2 regions of the Paractinoplanes hotanensis genome follow, and region 2 is predicted to be linked to the other one. Evidence: riboswitches for the same ligand, from Rfam matches in the RefSeq annotation. Region 2 holds a riboswitch; the other holds the start of a gene.
What was found. Region 2 has a riboswitch for cyclic di-AMP ahead of LXN57_RS30900 (LysM peptidoglycan-binding domain-containing protein). Riboswitches for the same ligand answer to the same signal wherever they lie in the genome.
Positions count from the first base shown of each region.

Region 1 (7,484 bases), on a different contig from region 2:
ATGGTGATCGGCCTGATCGTGGTCTTCTTCCTCCCCGAGATCCCGCTCAGCATGCGTTCGGCCCAGCAGCAGCGGGCCGACGACATCCTGGCCGCCGAGAACAGCATGGGCGTCCCCGGCGAGGTCGGCGCGGGCCCCCTCACCGACGACGAGATCCACAGCCCGGACTCCACAAAATCCCGCTGACGTCCCGCCCTGCCCGACGGCCCGCCTGATCAACGTCAGGCGGGCCGTACCCGTCCGGGCGCACTCAGGCGGGCCGTACCCGTCCGGGCGCACTCACGCGGGCCGTCCCGTCCGAACGCACTCACGCGGGCCGCCCCCTCCGAACGCACTCAGGCGTCGGCGGCCTTCTCGACGTGCTGGACCACCTCGAACTCGAGCAGGCTGGCGCCCGTGGCCGCGGGGCGGGCGCGTTCGCCTGCGTGGGCGGCCCGGCCGCTGCCGCTGGACCAGGCCTGGAACGCCTCTTCCGATTCCCAGCGCGTGTAGACGAAGTAGCGCGTCTCGCCGGCGACGGGGCGCAGCAGCTCGAACGCCAGGAAGCCGGGCGAGTTCTCGACCGCGCCCTTACGCGCAGCGAAGCGGGCCTCAAGCTCGGGGCCGGCGCCCTCGGGAACGTCAATCGCGTTGATCTTCACAACAGCCATGCACCAACGCTACTGCCCGCCCAAGGCACCTCCCGGGCCTGTGGATAACCCTGTGCATGAAGCCACCCGGCCGGGAGCCCCACGCGGCCGCGCACGGCACTCGCTGGCACGCAGCACCCGCTGGTACGTGGCGCTGGCTGGCTGCTGGCCGAGACCGGCGAGTCGGACCGGTTCGGCCGCCGGATTGGGTGCCACGCCGGCTGCTGCACACACCGCTCGCTGGCACGCGGCACTCGCCGGCTGCTGGCCGAGACCGGCGAGTCGAGCAGGCTCGGCCGCCGGACTGGGTACCACGCCGGCTGCTGCACACAGCGCTCGCTGGTCAGGCGTTGCGGGCGGCCACCGCGATCAGGCGGTCGGCCACGGCGTGGCGGTCGAGGCCCAGGCGCTGGGCGGTGTCGCGGAGGACGTCGTAGGCCTCCTGCACGCCGCAGCCGCGCTGGGCGATGATCACGCCGACGGCACGGTCCACTGCGGCGCCGGCGCTCCGGGCATCTCGGCGGCGAAGCTCGTCCAGCAGGAGCTCGGACTGGTTGGCGAGGGCCATCGCGGTCAGCAGGTGGTCGGCGCCGGGGGCGTTCGGGGCGTCAAAATACAGGGTCAGGGCGCCCACCTCGGCTCGCGGCAGGTCAAGCGGGATCGCGACCACCGCGTGGATGCCCTCGGTGGCGGCGGCCTCGGCCAGATCGGGCCAGCGGGCGTCGGTGGCCAGGTCGGGCGCGGTGACCATGGATCGGGTGCGGGCGGATTCCAGGCCGGGGCCGGTGGTGCCCGCGGCGTACTGGATCTCATCGACCGCGGCGCCGGGCAGACCGTAGCCGGTGTGGGTCAGCGGGCCGCCCTCGCCGATCAGGACGATCGAGCAGCGTACGACGCCGGGGACACCGCCCGCGGCGAAGACCGCCAGGCGTTCCAGAGCCTGGGTGAACGAGTCGGCCGAAAGCAGGCGGGCCGTGAGTTCGTGCAGCAGACCGGCCAGTTCGACGGGGTGCGGGCTGAGAGGTTCCGCCGTCCGGGCCGAGGAGCGGGTGCGCCGGGGGCGGGTCACCACTCGGGCAGGGCCGCGGTCCGGGGAGGAAACCCGACGATATGGGACAGGCACGCCGCGCATCCTGTCACGACCATCGACGATCACGTAAGTCTTGTGCCTCTACCGAGTGGTTTCGTCGGGATCGACCGTCTGGTCGGAACGCCGCCGCTCCACGAACGAGTCCGGTGCGGCCTCGGGGCCGGCCTCACGTTCGTCCGAATCCGCGAGAATCGCCTCGGCCTGGCCCCGCGGATCCTCGCTGCCGGCCACCCGCTCCTCGGGGAGCAGGTCCGCCGCCCGATGCCCGATCCGGTCATCACTCATGAGAGATCGACTACCCACCCCCTGGCCCAGGAAACCCCGTGGCCGCGCCGGGTGACCGAACCGGCGAAAGCGTCGGATGCCGGGCCCGGAGAAGAGCGGACGGAGGCCTGGCCCGGCGGAAAGCGCCGGGGGAAAGCGCCAGGAGGCTGAGCCCGTAGAAGGCGCCGGGAGGCCGTGCCTCGGGGAAGCGCCGGGAGGCCGGGCCCAGGGAGAAAAGCACTGGGGAGAAAAGAGCGCCGCCCTCGGCAGAGCCGGGGGCGGCGCGGATGTCAACGTGCAGGTCGCCTCGCGGCGAGTGGCACAACACGGCTCCAGCCGAACGGTATTCCGTGAAGGCAAAGGGTGAGGCCCGGGGACACTGGGCACGCTGACATCTGTTCTCAACGGTCGGGTGGCGGCCACGATTCCGGCAGGACATGTGACGGGTGCCACATAGTTTGGGGCGGATCGGGCCGGGTAGCCCGAGATCCGTGACCGATGAGATGCGTGAGCTGGATGCCTTTCTCGACGACGCGTTCGACGGGCAGGAGCGGCTCAGCAGTGCCGACCTGCAGCGGCGGGCCATCGCGTCCGAGCTGAGCGCCACGACGCTCACCCGGATCGACGCGCTGCCGGAAGGCGAGTACGCCCAGGACGAAGCGGCCGAGGCAGTGCGGGCGCTCGAAGTCTGACGGAAAGGATCTGGCTCATGGAACCGATCGGTGACCCGGACGAGCAGGAGAACTTCGCCGGCGAGCACGACGCCACCGCCGTCGACGACGACGTGACGGCCGACCGCGACGACGACGCCGAGCCCGAGACGCCCGAGGGCTGGTCCGGACTCGACCGCGACGGCCCGCCCTGACAACAGCGACAGGCCCGCTCCGCAGCAAGCGGGGCGGGCCTCGACACGTACCTCAGACCCGCTCCGCAGCAAGCAAGGCGGCCTCGACACCTACCTCAGTCGCCCTCGGCGGCCTTCTTGGCGGCGTCGTAGCCCAGCTGGAGGAAGTCGGAGACGGCGGTGGCCGTCAGAGCGACCGCGACCAGGCGGGTCAGGCGGGGGGCCAGCACCAGGCCGCCGGTCAGGGCCGTCGAGACCCAGACGGCCAGGCAGAACGGGCAGCTGATCAGCTCGCCGATCCCATGCTTCAGCGCATTGTCGTGGTCGCGCACCTCTTCGTTGAGCTCGGCCGCGCCGGCCGGCTCGGCGTAACGCATGAACGGGGCCCGCAGCGGGCTGGTCACCGAGTCCTTGGCGATCAGGCGGCTCAGCTTGTGGGTCGCCAGTGACACCAGCACCACATCGGCGGTGGCCGGGCGGGCGGGGGCCGGCTTTCCGGTCACCTTGGCCGCGGCGGCCAGAGCGGCGGCCAGAGCGGTGAAACCGCCCATCGCCGTCACGTAGCCGACCAGCGGGCGATGCTCGTGGGGGGCATACGACTGTCCGACGCGCGTCAGCCGCGCGCCCAGCGACTCGGTCAAGATTCTCCCTAGAACGCCTGGGTGAGCCGGTCGGTGTCGACCTCGCGGCTGGGATAGCGGGTGATGTACTCCGTCTCCAGGTCGGCCGTCCGCTTGAAGTGGTTCGACAGGGCGGCGTCGGGGCCGTGGCGGAGCGTCGCGAGACGGGCCCGGTAGAGGCTGCTGAGTTCGCGGAACAGGTCGTCCTCGCTCAGTGAGGCGGGGTCGATCCCGGTTTCCATCAACGGTGAGTCACCGTGAGCTTCTGTCATCGTGCACCTCCGGTCGTTTCGGGCCAGGACAGCCACCGAGGGGTGTGGCGAACGCCAGGACGGTTGCCCGTGCGGGCCGCGGCCAAACACGCGCCGGTACGCTTCTGGGCATGAAGGGCCTGTGGACGCCGGCGTGGATCGTCCGGCATGTCCTGGCGGTGGTGCTGACCGCGGGCTGCCTGATCCTGGGCTGGTGGCAGTTCAGCCGCGCCCAGGAGGGCAACGCGATCAGCTGGGGCTACATGTTCGAGTGGCCGGTCTTCGCGGCCTTCGTCGTGTTCCTCTGGTTCCGCGAGGTTCAACTCGCCCGTCGGAAAGGCGGCCACCCGGCAGAGCCCGCTCCGCCGGAAAAGGCCCAGGAACAGCTCCCAGGCAAGGCTGTTACGGTCGGCCGGCCGGTACGCGTGGCCGTCCGCTCCACCCCGGATGCCGACGACCCCGAACTGGTCGCCTACAACGACTATCTCGCCTGGCTCAACGCCCACCCCGGCGCCCGCCCGGGCGACTATCCCGGATAGGACAGAAGCAAAGTGCAGGGTGCCCTGACCCGCTACCGGATCATCGCGTGGATCGTCGGCGTCTGCCTGCTCGCGCTCGTCGTGGTCGGCATGCCGTTGAAATATCTCGCGGACAACCCGGTCGTGGTCGCGGCCGTCGGGCCCGCGCACGGTTTCCTGTTCATGGTCTATCTGGTCGCCACGTTCGATCTGTCGCGCCGGGCCCACTGGCCGTTCGGCCGCATGATCCTGGTGATGTTGAGCGGCACGATCCCGTTCCTGTCTTTCTGGGCCGAGCGTAAGGTGACCCGGGAATGGGTGCCCGCCGCCGAGTTGACGAAAAGTCCCGTTTGACAGTCCGGCCGCACGCATTGCGGTCGTCGAATCACTTGCTGTTATCGGGATCATTAACGCGTATCGGGCCATTGTCTTAAATCACTCTGTGGGCCCTTGCTTTTGATGATCCCGCCGATAAGTTAATGCGGTTGGTTCGGTCCGCAGCCACTCCCCCTCCCGTGGCGCCGGCCAACGCCGCCGAATCTTCGTGGCGCCATGCGCGTCCGACAGAACCGGGGAACCGTGTCATCGGGGCGAATCCGCGCGAGCGGAAGGGTGTTCTTCCCACCCGAGCCCGTCAGCTGACCCGGTAGGCGGCCGAGCGGAAGAAAGGCCACTGACCGGTGCCCCACCCCCGCACGAGGCTTCGGGTCCTCGTCGTCGCGGCGCTCGCTGTCGCGATCACCGGCTCGCTGGGGACAGCCGCACACGCGGCCCCGTCCGCCAGCGAGCTGAAGAAGCAGATCGAGACGGCGTCCAACAAGCTCGAGGACATCACCGAGAAGTACAACCAGATGCGGATCAACCTGAAGAAGACCCAGGCTGATCAGGTCAAGCTCCAGGCGTCCCTCAAGCCCGCTCAGGCGAAGCTGAAGGCCGCCAGCGCCCAGGTGGGCAATCTGGCCACCACGTCCTACAAGCAGGGTCGCGTCGGGCCGATGAGCGCGCTGCTCACCGGCGGCGGCCAGGACAGCATGATGGACCGCATGGCGTACCTGGACTTGATCACGAAGTCCAACCAGCGCGACATCGACACCTTCACCGCGGCCACCCAGGGCTTCGCCGAGAAGCAGGCCGCCCTCAAGGCGACCCAGGTCAAGCAGACGGCCCAGGTGAACGCGCTGAACGCGCAGAAGGGGTCGATCCAGAAAGACCTCAAGAAGCTGTTCGCGATGCGCGAGGCGGCCTTCGGCCAGGGGCAGGAGAAGGGCAGCAAGTACACCGGCCCGATCCCGCAGATCTCCGGCAAGGCTGGTGCCGCTGTCACGTTCGCGTACAACCAGCTCGGTAAGCCGTACCTGTTCGGCGCGGACGGTCCGGGCAGCTACGACTGCTCGGGGCTGACCTCGGCGGCGTGGCGGGCGGCCGGCAAGTCCTTGTCGCACCAGACCAAGGCCCAGTGGAACGAAGTCACCCATATCAGCAAGGGCGACCTGCAACCGGGTGACCTCGTGTTCTACCGGAGTCTCGGCCATGTCGCCCTCTATGTGGGCGGTGGTCAGATCATCGACGCGCCGCACTCGGGCACGGTGGTGAAGAAGCGCGGCATGAACATCATGACGCCGTACGGCTACGGCCGGGTCAACTAGACCGGCTCGAGAACCGGAGAAGGCCGGTACCCCTCGGGGTACCGGCCTTTCGCGTCTTGTGAGTAACGGGGGGAAGGAAGGCGGAACGTCAGGCGGCCTGCAGGCCCTCGGCCCGGGCCAGCTCGCGCAGCCGGCCGAGCGCCTGGATCTCGAGCTGACGGATGCGCTCACGGCTCAGCGAGAAGCGGGAAGCCACCTCGGTGAGCGAGTGCTCGCGGCCGTCCTCGAGGCCGTAGCGGGCCCGCATGATGCCGGCCGACCGGTCGTCGAGGTGGTTGAGCAGACCCTCGATGCGCTGGCGCTCCAGGGCGGTCAGCACGATCTCTTCCGGCGAGGGGGCGTCGCTGTCGGCGACCAGGTCGCCGAGGTTGGTGTCGCCGTCGTCGCCGACCGGGGTGTCGAGGGAAACCGTGTCCTGGGCCCAGCGGGTGAGCTCGTTGACGCGCTCGACGGTCACGCCGAGAGCGGTCGCGATCTGCTCGGGCTCGGGGTCACTGCCGAGCTCGCGGACGAGCTGGCGGGTGACGTTGCGCATGCGGTTGACGTCTTCGACCAGGTGGACCGGGAGGCGCACGGTGCGCTCCTGCTGGGCGATGGCCCGGCTGATCGCCTGGCGCACCCACCACGTGGCGTAGGTCGAGAACTTGTAGCCGCGCTCGTAGTCGAACTTCTCGACCGCGCGGACCAGGCCGGTGTTGCCCTCCTGGATCAGGTCGAGCATCGGCATGCCGGAGCGCACGTAGCGCCGGGCGATCGACACGACCAGTCGCAGGTTGGCCCGGATGAACAGATCCTTCGCCTTGCGCCCCTCGGTGACGAGGCGCTCCAGTTCCTCCCGGCTCACACCGCGCCGGACCTCGCCCGACTCGAGCAGGTGCTCGGCGTAGAGGCCGGCCTCGATCGACTTGGAGAGCTCAACCTCCCGGGCGGCGTCCAGCAGCGGAGTCCGGGAGATCTCGTGCAGGTAGACGCCGACAAGGTCACGCTCCTCGGCGACCTGGTCGGTCCGCATCACGGTGTTCTTCTCCACGTTGCCCACGGTCCCCTCATTGCCATCACTACTTACCCCGTTACGGGTGACACCTGTGTTCATCGGTTCCTCCCCGTAACGTCCGCAGTTTGCACATTGCGGTTGCTTGGCATCTACACAACAAATGGTTGGCTGCACTGATTCCGGCTGGTGGGTCGAAAGTGTCACGAATGCCTGGGTGACAGCTGAGAGCCGAGTGCGTAGTTGCTGAACAGGGCTCCTGCGTTACGGCATTCGGCCCCGCGACAGGTGCGTCGCGCAGACAGACTCATACCCGTCGCTCGCTTCATGACACCATCGGCCCCTCGTCCCTCACAGCGACGCCCATCACCAAAGACCTTGGGACGTCCGTCACCACCCAGTACGTTCCCGGGGCGCGCCAGGTTCACCGTGCTGGATCGGCAGCTGCGGGACAGGGCTGAAACAAACCACCACCAAAAAGATCCCGCACTTCACCGAACGGGACCACCTGCCACAATGCGGCACGCGGCCGTGCAGTTCACTAGCCCGTCCGGGTGACATCCCTGCGGATGACGTCCCCTTCCACAACGGTTCGGAGCCGGCTGGCCATCCGGTTGGTGAGGTGACGAAT
Region 1 is NZ_JAMQOL010000034.1:30,376-37,859, forward strand. It holds gene LXN57_RS24015 (MDR family MFS transporter) at 1-186, shown strand, start outside; gene LXN57_RS24020 (antibiotic biosynthesis monooxygenase family protein) at 336-650, opposite strand; gene LXN57_RS24025 (GAF and ANTAR domain-containing protein) at 973-1,701, opposite strand; gene LXN57_RS24030 (hypothetical protein) at 1,801-2,004, opposite strand; gene LXN57_RS24035 (hypothetical protein) at 2,475-2,675, shown strand; gene LXN57_RS24040 (hypothetical protein) at 2,693-2,848, shown strand; gene LXN57_RS24045 (DUF1360 domain-containing protein) at 2,944-3,471, opposite strand; gene LXN57_RS24050 (DUF6158 family protein) at 3,477-3,689, opposite strand; gene LXN57_RS24055 (hypothetical protein) at 3,830-4,237, shown strand; gene LXN57_RS24060 (DUF3817 domain-containing protein) at 4,250-4,570, shown strand; cyclic di-AMP (ydaO/yuaA leader) riboswitch at 4,739-4,884, shown strand; gene LXN57_RS24065 (C40 family peptidase) at 4,897-5,862, shown strand; gene LXN57_RS24070 (sigma-70 family RNA polymerase sigma factor) at 5,951-6,955, opposite strand.
Region 1: another riboswitch for cyclic di-AMP. It lies ahead of LXN57_RS24065 (C40 family peptidase); the one in region 2 lies ahead of LXN57_RS30900 (LysM peptidoglycan-binding domain-containing protein).

Region 2 (7,484 bases):
CCCAGGGCCAGCCGGCGCTCGAAGGTGCCGGTCGCCCGCTCGCGGCGCAGCCACTGCACGTCGGTGTCGGTGCGCTGCGACCGCTCGGCGCGGATCGTCAGCGTGCGGCCGTCGACGCCCACGTCGACCGAGCCGGGGTCGATGCCCGCGAGGTCGCAGTGCAGGACGAAGTGGTCACCGGAGCGGTAGAGGTCGATCGGCATGGCGATCGGGGCGACGCCGCCACCGCTGGAGGCGCCTAGCATCTGTCCCGCCAGGCGGTCGAACTCACGGAACGGATCAAAAGTCAGCACCACGGATCCACCTCCTGTTGACGGCCCGCCGGCCTTTCCGGCGGTGCACGTGGCGCTCGGCTCAGATCAAATGCGCCGAGGTCGTGCGGCTCGTTCCGAGGTGGCTCATCACCGCGGTGAGCAGCAGCGACAAGTATTTTTTTAGCACTCCTGCCTAGGGAGTGCCAAGCCCTTTCGACAAGATTTTTGTCGGTCCCGGCCGATAGCGTCGGGGCATGAGTCGTACGCGGGCCTGGATCGCTCTGGCGGCGTTGTCGCTCGGCGCTTTCCTCTACGTCACGGTCGAGACGCTGCCCATCGGCCTGCTCGCCGCGATGGCGTCCGACCTGGGCGTCAGCGAGTCGTCGATCGGCCTGCTGGTGACGGCGTACGGCCTCGTCGTCGTGGTCGTCACGATCCCGCTGACCCGGCTCACCGCGTCCTGGCCGCGCCGTCGCCTGCTGGTCGTGCTCCTGGCCGTCTTCGCCGTCGCGACCGCCCTGTCGGCCCTGGCCGTGAACTATCCGTCCCTGCTGGCGGCCCGGGTGGCGGTCGCCGTCAGCCAGTCCGTGTTCTGGGCGGTCGTCACCCCGGCCGCGGCCGGCCTGTTCCCCCGGCATCTGCGCGGCCGCGCTCTGTCCATGGTGTTCGCCGGCAGCTCCACCGCGCCCCTGGTCGGCGTGCCGTTGGGCACGTGGCTGGGCCAGCAGGGCGGCTGGCGCCTGCCGTTCCTGGCCCTGGGCCTGCTCGGCGTCGTCGTCCTGGTCGTGGTGCTGGCCCTGCTGCCCGAGTCCCCGCCGGGCGCCGGCGATGCCGACCGCGGCACGTCCCCCGACGCAGGCCGCTACCGCACGCTGGTCGTGGCCACCGCGATCATGGTGGCCGGGGCGTTCGTAGCCTTCACCTACATCGACCCCTTCCTGACCCGGGTGAGCGGCTTCGAACCCACGGCCCTGGGCCCGATCCTGCTGCTGCGCGGTGTGGCCGGGCTGCTCGGCGTCCTGGCCGCCGGCCTGGTCGTGAGCCGGTGGGGGTGGCCGAGCTGGCTGGCCGTCACCGCGATCCAGGCCGTGGCCCTGGGCGCCCTGTTCGTCTTCGGCACCGGTCAGGCGGCCGCGGTCGCCGCCACCGCCCTGGCCGGTTTCGCCCTCGCCGGCGCCGCCTCCGTCCTGGGCGTCCGGGTCCTCGAGGTCGCACCGGGTGCGACCGACATGGCCTCGGCCGGCACGTCCACGTCCTTCAACGTCGGCATCACCGGTGGCGCCCTGCTGGGCAGCGCCCTGCTGACCACGAGCGGCCCGCGCAGCCTGGCTCTGGCCGGCGCCCTGCTGACCGTCCTGGCGCTGCTCGTCGTGCTGGCCGAGCCCCGCCTGTCCACCCGCCGGCGTTCGCGACCAGCCCCGGGCGAGCCGGCCGGTGAGCCACAGCCCGATGCGGTTCTGTTGCGACCCGATCCCGGCCCGGCCTGACCGTCTGCCCGACCCGCCCGGGTGTTGGCGGCATCACGGTCGCCGGCCCGGCCGGCGCGGCAGACTGTGAGGCATGCGCGCATTCGTGATCACCGGACCCGGGCGGTCCGAGGTCGTCGACGTCGAACCGCCGGTGGCCGGGGACGGCGAAGTGGTCGTGGATGTGGAACGGGCCGGCGTCTGCGGCACCGACATGGAGTTCATGGGCGGTGAGATGGCCTATCTGGCCAGCGGCGACGCCTCGTACCCGGTGCGTATCGGGCATGAGTGGAGCGGCACCGTGTCGGCGGTCGGGTCCGGGGTCGACCCGTCGTGGCTCGGCCGCCGGGTCACCGGCGACACCATGCTCGGCTGCGGCAAGTGCGCCCGCTGCACCAACGGGCGCCAGCACCTCTGCGCCGACCGCTACGAGATCGGGGTCCGCCGGGGCTGGCCCGGTGCGCTGGCGGAACAGTTGCCGGTGCCGGCGAGGGCGCTGTTCGCGTTGCCGGGCGAGGTCGACGCCACCCTGGGGGCGCTGGTCGAGCCGGGCGGCAACGCGCTGCGCGCGGTCCGGGCGGCCCAGCCCGCGCCGGGCCGGACGGTGCTGGTCATGGGGCCGGGCACGATCGGTCTGCTGGCCGCGATGTTCGCCCGGGCCGGCGGGGCCGACGTGCACCTGCTGGGCGCGACGGCCGAGTCGCTGACGTTCGCCCGCTCTCTCGGCTTCGGCCACGCCTGGACGCGCGACGAACTGCCGGCCGTGCCGTACGACGCGGTCATCGACGCCACCAACGCGGTGTCGCTGCCGGCGTTCGCACTCGACCGCGTCGAGCCCGGCGGGCGGGTCGTCTGCATCGGCCTCGCCCCCGAACCGTCCCTGGTGGACACTCGTCAGGCCGTGCTGAAGGACGTCACTGTGACGGGCATTCTGAGCGCATCCGGCGGCCTGGCGGCGACCATCGAGGCGTACGCTTCCGGGGCTGTCGACCCGCGGCCGCTGGTCGCCGAGACGGTCGGGCTCGGCCAGGCGGCCGAGGTGCTGGCCGGCCGGCGCAGCGGATCAGCACCCAAGATTCACATCGACCCCCGAGGGTGAAGCCAGGAGCGCCTGCTGCCGGCGACCGGGTCGAGCTCGCGGCCCGCTTCGCGCAGCCCGGCAACCTGTCGCACACGTTGTCCGCCGTGCATCCCGCAGATCGCCGACGCTGGCCGTGAACTCCCATGAACCGACGTCGGGGGGCAAGGGGTGTCGACCGACTGGTGGCCGGCCGAGGTGGTGCAGCACGACCGCCGCAGCCCCGACATCGCCGTGTTCCGATGCCGGACGTTCCAGCCCCTGCCGTTCCGGGCCGGCCAGCATGTGCCGATCGAGTGCCCGTACCTGCCGTGGCGCTCGGCCTCGTACTCGATAGCCAACGCCCCGCGTCTCGACCAGGTGCTCGAGTTCCACGTGCGCGCACCGGCCCGCCCTCTTCCGGGTCCGGACGGCCGCATCGGCCCGGCGGATCCTCGCGTGTCGGCCGCGCTGGTCCATCGGCTCAAGCTGGGCGACACGCTGCGGCTGGGCGCACCGCGGGGATCGCTGACGCTGGATCCGTACTCGCGTCGTGATCTGGTTTTTGTCCCGGCGGGAACAGGGCTGGCTCCGGCCAAGGCGCTGATCGAGGAGTTGTCCCGCTTCAACCGGACGCGCTGGATCCACCTCTTCCGCGGCGAGCGCGACGACCGGGATTTCTATGACCGCCGGGCGCTGGACCTGCTCGCCGGGCGTCACCCGTGGCTGACCATCGTGCGGGCCAAGGCCGATGTGGCCGACCTGGTGACCGCCCACGGCCCGTGGCCCGACCACGACTTCTACGTCAGCGGCCCGCCCGCGACGGTCGCCGAGATCGTCCGCCGCCTGGAATCCTGCCGGGTACCCACTGCGCGCGTCCGCTACGACGCCCTCAACCTGTGCTGACGGAACCCGTGCGCGGGCCCGGGCTCAGAATCGGAGCCGCTGGCCGGGGAAGATCCGGTGCGGGCTCGACAGGGCGCCGCTGTTGAGGCGGTAGAGGGCGCGCCAGCCGCCGGCGATGTCGGTTCGCTCGGCGATCACGGCGAGTGTGTCGCCCGGGCGTACGACATAGGAGCGTCCGGCCGGCTGGGCGGCGAGCTGGGCCTGCGGCGCCGGAGTGCGGGCTCTGCGTCCGCAGGTCGGCCAGGCGCCGATGCCCTGCCCGTCCAGCACCCGTTCGGCGATCTGGATCTGCTCGGCGCGGGTCGCCCGGTCGGCGGTGGCCGCGAAGCGCGATCCGCCGTAGGCCCGCCACGTGCGGCGGCTGAACTGGAGGCCGCCGTAGTAGCCGTTGCCGGTGTTGATGCTCCAGTTGCCCCGCGATTCACAGTGGGCGATGGCATCCCAGTTGACGTCGGCCTGAGCCGCCGTTGCGGGCGCTCCCACCAGAGCGCCGGTGAGCACGGCGAGAACCGTCACGAGGCGACGGAGCGGGCCGGACTTGTGGATTTGTGGCATGACAGAAAGACCCTCCACGCCTACGAGGTCAGCTGTCGGGTTCGGGCTGAGGTGCCCGGCCGCGCGAAATGGCGGCTTCACCCCGAGGCGCGCACGAGCGCGCCGAGGAACCTGGGTCCCCCGTTCCATGCCGTGAGTTGGGTGTCCGGCGGGCGGCGGCTGGACTCGGCGTTCCGCCCGCGGGGCCGATCGCACATCTGTGCAGGTCATCGGCCAAATGGGTACGACTGCAAACGGATCGAGACTAAACCCGCCGAGCGGCTTCGGGGGCGCTGATGGAGAATCCACCACCATGAGCGACCGCGTTCGGGACCATGAAATCGTCGTCTACGGCGCCTCCGGGTTCGTCGGCGCCTTGACCGCCCGCTACCTCGCCGAGCACGCCCCGGCGGGCACCCGGATCGCGCTGGCCGGGCGGTCCGAGACGAAGCTGGCAGCCGTGCGCGACCAACTCGGCGTCGACTGGCCCACCCTCGTGGCCGACGCCGCCGACACCGGCGCGCTCGCCCGGCTGGCCGCCTCGACCCAGGTCGTGATCAGCACCGTGGGGCCCTACCTGAAATACGGCGCGGCGCTGACCCGGGCCTGCGCCGAGGCCGGCGCCGACTACGTCGACCTGACCGGCGAGGTCGTGTTCGCCCGGCAGAGCATCGACGCCAACCACGACCGGGCCCGCACGACCGGGGCCCGGATCGTGCACTCGTGCGGCTTCGACTCGATCCCGTCCGACATCGGCGTGCACGTGCTGGCTCAGCAGGTGGCGGCGGACGGCGCGGGGGAGCTCACCGACACCACCATGGTCGTGACCAGCCTGCGGGGCGGGGTCAGCGGCGGCACCATCGACACGCTGCGCCACCAGCTCGACGTGGTCAAGAACGATCGCCGCCTGCGGCGCGTAGCTGCCAGCCCCTATTCGCTGAGCCCCGACCGCGACAGCGAACCCGACCTGGGCCGGCAGGGCGACATGGCCACGGTCAGCGGTTCCGACGTGCACCCCTCGCTGCGCGGCACGCTGGCGCCTTTCGTGATGGCGTCCTACAACACGCGGGTCGTGCGCCGCAGCAACGCCCTGCACAACCATCGGTACGGCCGGCGCTTCCGCTACCGCGAGACCATGAGTGTCGGCCGGTCGCCGCTCTCGCCGCTGATCGCCAACGGCCTCAAGCTCGGGCTCGGCGCGCTGGTCGCCGGGATGATGCTGCCGCCGACCAGGTTCGTGCTCGACCGGGTGCTCCCCAAGCCCGGCAGCGGCCCCAGCCCGCAGGCACAGCGTGACGGCCACTTCACCTTCGACTTCTTCACCACCACGACGACCGGCGCCCACTACACGGCACGTTTCCGTGCCCAGGGCGACCCGGGCTACGCGGCCACCGCCGTCATGCTCGCCGAGTCGGCGCTGGTGCTGGTCCACGACCGCGAGTCGCTGCCGCCGTCGCCGGGCGGTGTGCTGACCCCGGCCACGGCCCTGGGCGACGCGCTGGTCAACCGCCTGCGGGCGGCCGGAATGGAGATCACCGCGCGCAAACTCTGACGTCGGCTTCGCTCGCCTGTTGCTTGTCGGCTTCGCTCGCCCGTTGCTTGTCGGTGAGCCCGGCCGCGTCGGCGCTAGAGGTCGGCTGCGGTGGCGGTGAGGGCCAGGGCGATGCCGGTGAGGTGCTCGGCCAGGTGCTCCGGGTCGCCGGCCATGTCGTGCGAGATCCAGTCGATCAGCACTTCGCTGAGGCCGGCCACCAGCGCCAGCAGCGTCCGGTCGTACCCGATCTGGTCTTTGGGCGTGCCCACCGCCCGCCTCAGCACGGCGTCGACGAACTGGGCGTCCTCGCGCAGCACCCCGCGTCGCCGGGTCTCCATGCGGGGCGCGTTCACATAGATCACGCGGGCGCTTTCCGGGTGGTTGCGCAGCATGGTGACCAGGGTGTGCAGGGCGGGCCGGAACAGCTCCGCGAGGGTCGCCGGCTTCTCGGGGACGGACGCCGCGACACCGCGGAGCAGCCACTCGTTCTGCTCGCGGTTGACCTTCAGCAGCAGGTCGGCCCGGTCGTCGAAGTGTTCGTAGAAGTACCGTTTGGACACCTTGGCGCCGGTGCAGACGTCGGCGACGGTGACATCCTCGTAGTCGCGGGTGCCGAAGAGGTGCACCGCCGACGCCAAGATCCGAGCCCGCCGCTCGCTGGCTCGTTGCTCGCGTGAACGCCCGGCATAGGTCTCACCCCGCCGGGTCGCCGCCGTGGTTTGTTCCTCCACAGCAACTACGTTACGACTAGTCGGATCAACCCATCCGCGCACCCTCCACATTGGTCAGAGATCGGTTGATCCGGGCGGGATGCGGGCATCATCTCGCGGATCCGTCGCGCGGGGTAGCGGGTATCCGACGTTCCGGGCATGACCAATCACTCATCGGCTTCATATCCTGCGCTACTGGCCGGAACCGGTCCTTACGGGCAGGATTCAGTGATGGCCGGAAGCCGTCTCCCTTTCCCGCTCACACTGACGGGGGATGGCATAACCCTGCGCGAATGGCGGTCCGAAGACCTCGATGACCTGGTACGCATGCTCGACGAGCCCGAGATCGCCCGGTGGTCGCCGATGCCGTCGCCGTTCGACGTCGAGGCCGGGATCGCCTATTTGAAACGCTGCTATCAGAATCGCGTCAGTGGTCAGCGGATCCAGCTCGCGATCGTCGCCGACAGCGGGCGACCGGTCGGCGAGGTCCTGCTCTTCGGTGTAGACCTCGGCCTCAAGGAGGCCGAACTGGGCTATCTGGTCGACGTCCGGGAGCGGCGGCGCGGGCTCGCGTCGGGCGCCTTGTCACTTCTTTCGGCGTACGCCCAGAACAGCCTCCACCTGGGCCGCCTTCTACTGCGGATAGATCCGCGCAACGTGAGCAGCACGGCCGTGGCCCGGCGCTGCGGCTACCGGCTCACCGGTGAGGCGCCGATCCTGCAGGAAGGCCCGCACGGTTCGAGCCGGCTGGACACCTGGGAACTGGTCGAGGGGCAGGCCGACAGCCGCCGCGATCGGCAGAAGAATGTCGCATCCCGGCGGTACGGTCGTCGCACGTAAGCCTTCGAGGGGGTGCCGTGGTCAACGTCGACCGTGCGCAAGCAATGGCCTATCGGGTGGCCGCGCTGGGCCTGGCCGAGCGCGGTTCCGCCCGCCCGGCCGACCTGCCGGTTCTCGATCTCGGCGTGCAGGAATACACGCCCGGCTCGGCCGAGGTCGCGCTGTCCGCGCGCACCAGCGCCG
Region 2 is NZ_JAMQOL010000044.1:153,626-161,109, reverse strand. It holds gene LXN57_RS30920 (Hsp20/alpha crystallin family protein) at 1-296, opposite strand, end outside; gene LXN57_RS30915 (MFS transporter) at 509-1,741, shown strand; gene LXN57_RS30910 (zinc-dependent alcohol dehydrogenase) at 1,815-2,819, shown strand; gene LXN57_RS30905 (FAD-binding oxidoreductase) at 2,970-3,683, shown strand; gene LXN57_RS30900 (LysM peptidoglycan-binding domain-containing protein) at 3,708-4,199, opposite strand; cyclic di-AMP (ydaO/yuaA leader) riboswitch at 4,244-4,389, opposite strand; gene LXN57_RS30895 (saccharopine dehydrogenase family protein) at 4,531-5,769, shown strand; gene LXN57_RS30890 (TetR/AcrR family transcriptional regulator) at 5,844-6,482, opposite strand; gene LXN57_RS30885 (GNAT family N-acetyltransferase) at 6,693-7,301, shown strand; gene LXN57_RS30880 (DNA glycosylase AlkZ-like family protein) at 7,319-7,484, shown strand, end outside.